DNA from 3 places in the Viridibacillus sp. d25.2 genome. Region 3 is predicted to be linked to each of the others. Evidence: riboswitches for the same ligand, from Rfam matches in the RefSeq annotation. Region 3 holds a riboswitch; each other region holds the start of a gene.

Region 1 (2,274 bases), 1.5 Mb from region 3:
GGGCTTAGCTGCTTCTGAGGAACATTTAAATCTTCTAAATGCAGAAAAAGAAATTGATGTCTTGAAAAAAGTAGGGGACTTCCCACAAGTTGTTGCGGATGCTGCAAAGAATCGTACACCACACCGTATTACTAACTACATTCAAGAACTAGCTGCAACTTTCCACAGCTTCTACAATGCTGAAAAAGTATTAGATGCTGACAACAAAGAGCGCTCAGAAGCTCGTTTAGCTCTAATCACAGCAGTACGTACAACAATCGCAAATGCACTAAAACTAATTGGCGTATCGGCACCTGAAAAAATGTAATTGAAGCCCATTTATCTTCTTATGCAGCAAATGCTGTAGGGGGTTAATTGACGCTTTCAAATTAGACTATTCCTTACTATTTCTGTGAGGAATAGTCTTTTTATTTAAATAAAGGATTAAGGCAAAAATGAAATTGCTCAAATTAAGGATAAAATAGCTGAAATCATTCAATTCACTTTTACTTTTAAAATAAATAATAAAAAACAAAAATAATAGTCAACTTCAAGTAGGGAGTTCTCCTAATTCCACCAATCCTATTTGAAACAACTTGGACAAGTATTTAATTTTCTGTATAATTGAACACGATGTAATAAAAAAAATTGTATATTGTGATACATGTTGGTTCTTTACTTAGATTATGTGAAGAGAAAAGGGAAGTCGGTGGAAATCCGACGCGGTCCCGCCACTGTAAGTGTGAGCAAGTCGTAATTTGCCACTGAAGCATAGGCTTTGGGAAGGCGCGGTAAGCTGTAATCACGAGCCAGGAGACCTACCAACATGGAGACTACCAATTAGAACTACGCGGATAGAAATGGTGTCAGTAAAAGTGCAGTATGAGTACTGCTATGTATATATTCACTGTCATCGTATCTCTCGTCGTAAAACGAGAGATTTTTTTTATGAACAAGGAGGAAATGCAAATGAAGAAAATATGGCAATTTTGTTTAGTGTTCTTTTTAGCACTAGGCGTATTAGTAGGCTGTGGCCAAACGGAAGATACGAAGAAAAAGGAAAATAGTGAGTCAGCGACAGAGCAACAGGTAGCAGGGTACCCATTAACAGAGACAGATGCACTTGGTAATGATGTGAAATTTACAGAAGCACCAAAGAGCATTATTACTTTGGTACCAAGTAATACAGAAATTCTTTTCGCATTAGGTTTAGATAAGGAAATTACAGCTGTATCTGATAATGATGATTACCCAGAAGCTGCAACGAAAAAAGAAAAAATTGGCGGTGTGAAATTTGATGCTGAGAAAATTATTAGCTTAAATCCAGACGTTGTTTTCGCACACGAAACACTTTCAGAAGCAGATCTCCAACAATTACGTGATGCTGGATTGAAAGTTTTTGTTGTAAAAAACGCTGTGAATTTTGAAGAAACGTATAAAACAATTGAACAAATAGGCCACATTACTGGTAAAGCGGATGAGGCTAAGAAGATTACTGATGATATGAAAGCAAAAGTAAAAGAAGTACAAGCAAAAGTAAAAGACGTAAAACAAAAAACAGCATTTGTCGAAATACAAGATGAACCTGATATTTACACTGTTGGTAAAGATACATTTATGCAAGAAATGTTTGACTTAGCTAATATTAAAAACGTTACAGCAGATCTAACAGGTTGGCCAAAAATTAGTCCTGAAGAAATTGTAAAACGTAATCCAGATACAATTATTGTGAATTATAACTATGTAAAAGGTATTGTTGAAAAGGTGAAAAAACGTCAAGGCTTCGATAGTATTACAGCTGTAAAAAATGATGCAGTTGTTCAAGTTGATGTGAACTTAACAAGCCGAACTGGTCCTCGTCTTGCTGAAGGCTTAGAGGGCATTGCAAAAGCAGTATATCCAGAGGCTTTTGAGTGAAGAAAACCATTATAGGATACACCATAGCCTTTGTGATTTTAATTGTTAGCATTTGGCTAGGTGTATCAATTGGTTCTGTTAAAGTACCAATTAGTACGTTATGGAATACGGCAGCGGATCCAACAGCGACGAATATATTATGGAAAATACGCATGCCGCGTGTTGTGCTTGCAGGTTTAGTAGGAGCCTCACTGGCAATTGCGGGTGCTGCTTTCCAAGGATTGCTGAAGAATCCTCTCGCCGATCCGTATACGTTAGGAGTGTCATCCGGTGCCTCAGTAGGTGCTGTGGTGACGCTCTTTTTCGGCATTTCGACCCCTATTTTAGGTATATATACATTACCAGCCTTCAGCATGCTAGGGGCCTTATTGGCGATGA
Region 2 (2,274 bases), 380 kb from region 3:
TTCAGAAGGCCCTACATTATCAGGTTCTGGTTTTTCTTCTGGTACACTTGGATCAGGAGTTTCACCTGCAGCTAATCGAGCAAATGTTGATTTGCCATTTAGAGCATCGGCTAGAGCGATGATAACCTGTTCAGTCGCCATCAAATTCGATTTTGTATCATTTGCCATCCACTTAAATGAACCATCTGATAGTTGATACTGATCAATCATTTGCTCTAGAATATTAACTTTTTTACCGTCTTTTTCATAGCTCCATTTATCAGTTGTTAAATCTTCACCAGCTGTAGCAAGTCCCATAATAATACTAGCCATTGAGTTCGCATTATTAACAAAACCTTCTTTTTGATATTTTGCATGGAGACCATTTACCGCTTTAGTAATTGCTTCTTCAACTGTTAAATTCTTATCTTCTATATCATTAATAAGCGTTAAAGCAGTTATATTCCACCCTGTTACATCAAGATCATCGGATGAACCGAATCCAGAAAATAAACCTGAAGCATTTTGTTTCTTTAAAATAACTGATAGATGTTTCTCTTTGTCATAAGTTCCTTTTGCTAATCCTAGTGCAATAGATGCCCAAGATTCACCATAGGCTGTAAAGAAGCTACCATCTACTTTTTGTTTGTTTTGTAAATCCTCAACAATATTACGTTGCCCTAGGTTTGTTGGATCCAACCCTAGAATATAGGCACCGATAATTGTACCTGCATCTTCATTAGATGTACTTGAAGCAGTTGCTTTTGTTTTCATCCAATATGATTTATCACTTGTAACTTCTGAGCCCTCTGCCCATTTGTAATTTTTAATATCCATTCCTAATGCATACATAGCAGATAATGACCAGTAGCCACTATGTGAGCCAATTACTCTAGAACTAATAGTTTGTTTGTTAGTGATATAATATTGCTTTGCTTTCTCTAGTGAGTTTACTAGTTTTTCTTTGATTGCTTGTGACGATGTTGTTTGAGTTACATTTACTTCATTGTTTACTACCGTATTATTTTCAGCTTGAGCTGCAAACGGTGTTAGTAATGATAATAGCATTACAAAAGCTAGCATCCTACTTAATGAACGTTTTAACATTTGAATCCCTCCAATTTTATTAGGTTTTGTAGCATTCGGAAATCGGCTTTTTTATGCTAATAAACTAAATAACTTTCACTTATGTTTAATTCATGTAATTTATAAGTTCTTAACAAAAAAAAAAGCTATTTCTCCATAGAGAAATAGCATAAATACAAAGAAATATAAAACAATAGAATTGTCCAATATAGATTGTTTTGCCGTAATCTCACTTTATTCCGAAGAGTAGATATACACTTTGAATTAGATAGGTCTCCTGGCTTTTGCATCAGTTTACTTTAAGGCCCTTCCCGTTTAAAACAGTGGTATTCCCTTATTTCATCAGCATTTACAGTTGCGGATACAGCTTCGGTACTTCACCGAATTCCCTTTTATGTATGTAATTACATCTAATTCTGGCATAAAATATTCACTTAATACAAACTTATCATAATATTTAAAATTAATCTATCTAATTTTGATTAATATTTGACATTTATTTCACCATACATCAAATATCTACATTTTAAAATATTAAAATGCATTTTTCTGTGTCAAAAAATAGTATATATATGTGATTCTATCACTCAACAAATAACAGTATATTCAAATACATGCTATTATTAGTGAATATATCTATTTTTTAAAAATACAAATTTATAAATAAAGGAGAGATTAGATGGACAGTTCAGTACTTTTATTTATTTGCTTAGCTTTAATATTATTAGGTACGATTTCTTTCATGCTGTTTGTGAGAAGGATCATTATTAATACAACTCCAACCCCAAAGAATGAATACACAGAACTAAATGAAAAATTGGATAAGATTATTATGTTATTGGAGAAGCAATCTAAGTAATTGTTATTCATTATCAAAAAACGAGCTGCTGTCCTTATATCAAACTTAGCTCGTTTTATTTTGATTTTAAGATAAATTTAATTCTACTTCGATAATAACAGGCGACCATTTTGCCATAAGACCTCTACAGGAATTTCAAAAAATGCAGAAAGCTTTTCACTTACGCCTAATTTCCGGTAAACTTAATAACAAAAAACCGACTAATTTTTACATAAAGTTTGTTAACATTTTTTTATTATTAGTTTACTGAAAGGTGTGAGTACAATTTTTAATTCAATAAAAACGAATCTATTATTTTCTATTTTTCTATCAATAATGTTTGGAATCTTAATTTTTATAATTTTTAAAAA
Region 3 (2,274 bases):
TCAATCGTTGATGTGGTTTTAATGGTTGTTTTTCAGCATTCAATGTGTACTTCCTTTGATAACCACGGGGTGTAATCATTTTATTGTCATACAAAAATGTTGATGAATTACCGATGACAACTGTCGTTAACATACCAATATCATGATTCAACATATCTTTTAAATTCGTAATGATGATGTTTTGGCGATCACGATAGGCGCTTTTAACTAACCCTACAGGTGTCTCTGGTGAACGATATTGTAGTAAAATACGCTGAGTTTCAACAATTTGGCGTGTACGGCGACCACTACGTGGATTATAAAGAGCAATTACAAAATCCGCCATTGCCGCAGCTTCCACTCGTTTTGCAATTAAGTCCCAAGGTGTTAAGTGGTCACTTAAACTGATCGTACATGAATCATGCATAACTGGTGCGCCTAGTAAAGAGGCACATGAATTTATTGCAGAAATACCAGGAATAACTTCAATTTCAACACCTGTTGCCTCTGTCCATCCTTTTTCTATTAGCACTTCATAAACTAGACCAGCCATTCCATAAACACCAGAGTCTCCACTTGAAATGACTGCAACTTTTTTGCCATTTTCAGCTTGTCTTACAGCTTCTTGCGCTCGTGATACTTCTTCAGTCATACCCGTACTGATGACAGCGGTATTACTATCAATTAAATCTTGAATGAGTTCTACGTACGTTTTATAACCGATAATGAAATCACTTTCTTGCAGTGCTTCAACTGCCCTTGTTGTAATATGTTTAAAATCCCCTGGACCAAAACCAACTACATAAAGTTTGCCAAGTTGTGACATTGAAACATCTCCCTTTCATAACATCTATCTATTTACTTTTCGAAATCCCTTTAATCGCTCCTGATGTCGGGTTTTTCGTCATATTGCCATTAATCGTTTGATAGACGACATGTGGTGCAACTTGCTGGTCGATACAGTCACGTACAATTTGACGACCAATTTCAGGAGATTCTGCTTTATACCAAGTACCTTGTGGATATGCAATAACGACACAAGCATCTTTACAACGACCATTACAGCGAGTTCGAGTTGTATGTATTTGTTCATCAATTCCAAGTCTAGCGATCTCTTCTCTTACTGCCAGTGTAACTTCTTCACCGCCCTTTTTTAAACAGCTACTACCGTTACAAATAAGCAAATGGCTTTTCATACTTTCTAAATTCCAAGTTGTCATAGTGATCCTCCCAAATGATGTTCATCTTTTTTTATGAAAAAACTATGGAAATAGGGTAAATTGGCAGCTAGTTAACTATTTTGACAAATAAAAAAACCTTAATTCAAGGAATCAAGGTTTAAAAACTAGATTATTCAGACAACACAAAATAATAAATAAGCGTCATCTGCTGTAGCCTTCACCTTTCCCTCCGAAAAGTATCGTTCATAATTATAAAAGCAGGTTTCCTGGCTTACGCGTCACTTTACTTTGATCTCTTCCCAGTATTTAACCAGTGAGTATTATCATTTCATCAGCGTTACAGTAGCGGGGGCTGCATCGGATTCTAACCGATTTCCCTATTATCCAACATACTCTATGTTCTATACATGTTGGCACTTTTAAATTTGCTATTCAATTGTATTATTCAGTAAATTCTAAATCTGTATTTATCATATACTAAATTTTGTTAGATTCAAATAGATTTTTAAAAATTAATATCTTGACATAATATTAAATAATCATTTCCAACAAAATATTGTTGTTAAAAACAGCTTCTGCTTTGTTTCTACCTCATTTTAGTTTTTCAAAAAAAAATCTAGTAGAAAGAAAATTCTCATGATACACTATATTCTGAAATCTAATAATTCAATAAACTTCATGGTGTTAAATTAGCGTTTAACTTAAAAGGGAAGTCGGTATTAATCCGGCGCGGTCCCGCCACTGTGTTGAGGAGTTTTGCTACGTTATGTCACTGTCTAATGATGGGAAGGTAGTAGTAAAATGATGATTCTAAGCCAGGAGACCTGCCATGAAGTGAGGAAATGTTTCAACCTACGAGGATGGGTGTGAAAGTGAGTAAGTCTTATTTACTGATGACTATTCCTTCACGCACTTCTTTCTATGAAAGAGGTGCTTTTTTAATGACAAAATGCCTGTATGCCCTATCCAGAGAGGTATTTCATAGGAGGTGTTATTTTTTAACTAATAAGTCGCCTGTTAAAATACATACACAAAAGGGAGATTAATATGAATAAGCTAAAATCAATCTTTAATTTGAAAATGATTTACTTTTTAGTATTTGTCATGATTGTTC

Evidence for each region. A riboswitch is a leader RNA that binds a small molecule or an ion and turns the genes downstream of it on or off. The one in region 3 is predicted to bind cobalamin.
Region 1: another riboswitch for cobalamin. It lies ahead of ACZLO7_RS20165 (ABC transporter substrate-binding protein); the one in region 3 lies ahead of ACZLO7_RS12910 ((2Fe-2S) ferredoxin domain-containing protein).
Region 2: another riboswitch for cobalamin. It lies ahead of ACZLO7_RS14620 (Ig-like domain-containing protein); the one in region 3 lies ahead of ACZLO7_RS12910 ((2Fe-2S) ferredoxin domain-containing protein).

The regions. Positions count from the first base shown of each region.
Region 1 covers NZ_CM196652.1:4,115,502-4,117,775, reverse strand. The annotation lists gene argS (arginine--tRNA ligase) at 1-307, shown strand, start outside; cobalamin riboswitch at 631-819, shown strand; gene ACZLO7_RS20165 (ABC transporter substrate-binding protein) at 949-1,896, shown strand; gene ACZLO7_RS20160 (FecCD family ABC transporter permease) at 1,893-2,274, shown strand, end outside.
Region 2 covers NZ_CM196652.1:2,968,316-2,970,589, forward strand. The annotation lists gene ACZLO7_RS14620 (Ig-like domain-containing protein) at 1-1,086, opposite strand, end outside; cobalamin riboswitch at 1,316-1,494, opposite strand; gene ACZLO7_RS14625 (DUF4083 family protein) at 1,745-1,924, shown strand.
Region 3 covers NZ_CM196652.1:2,586,206-2,588,479, forward strand. The annotation lists gene cobJ (precorrin-3B C(17)-methyltransferase) at 1-805, opposite strand, end outside; gene ACZLO7_RS12910 ((2Fe-2S) ferredoxin domain-containing protein) at 834-1,199, opposite strand; cobalamin riboswitch at 1,400-1,596, opposite strand; cobalamin riboswitch at 1,823-2,006, shown strand; gene ACZLO7_RS12915 (energy-coupling factor ABC transporter permease) at 2,208-2,274, shown strand, end outside.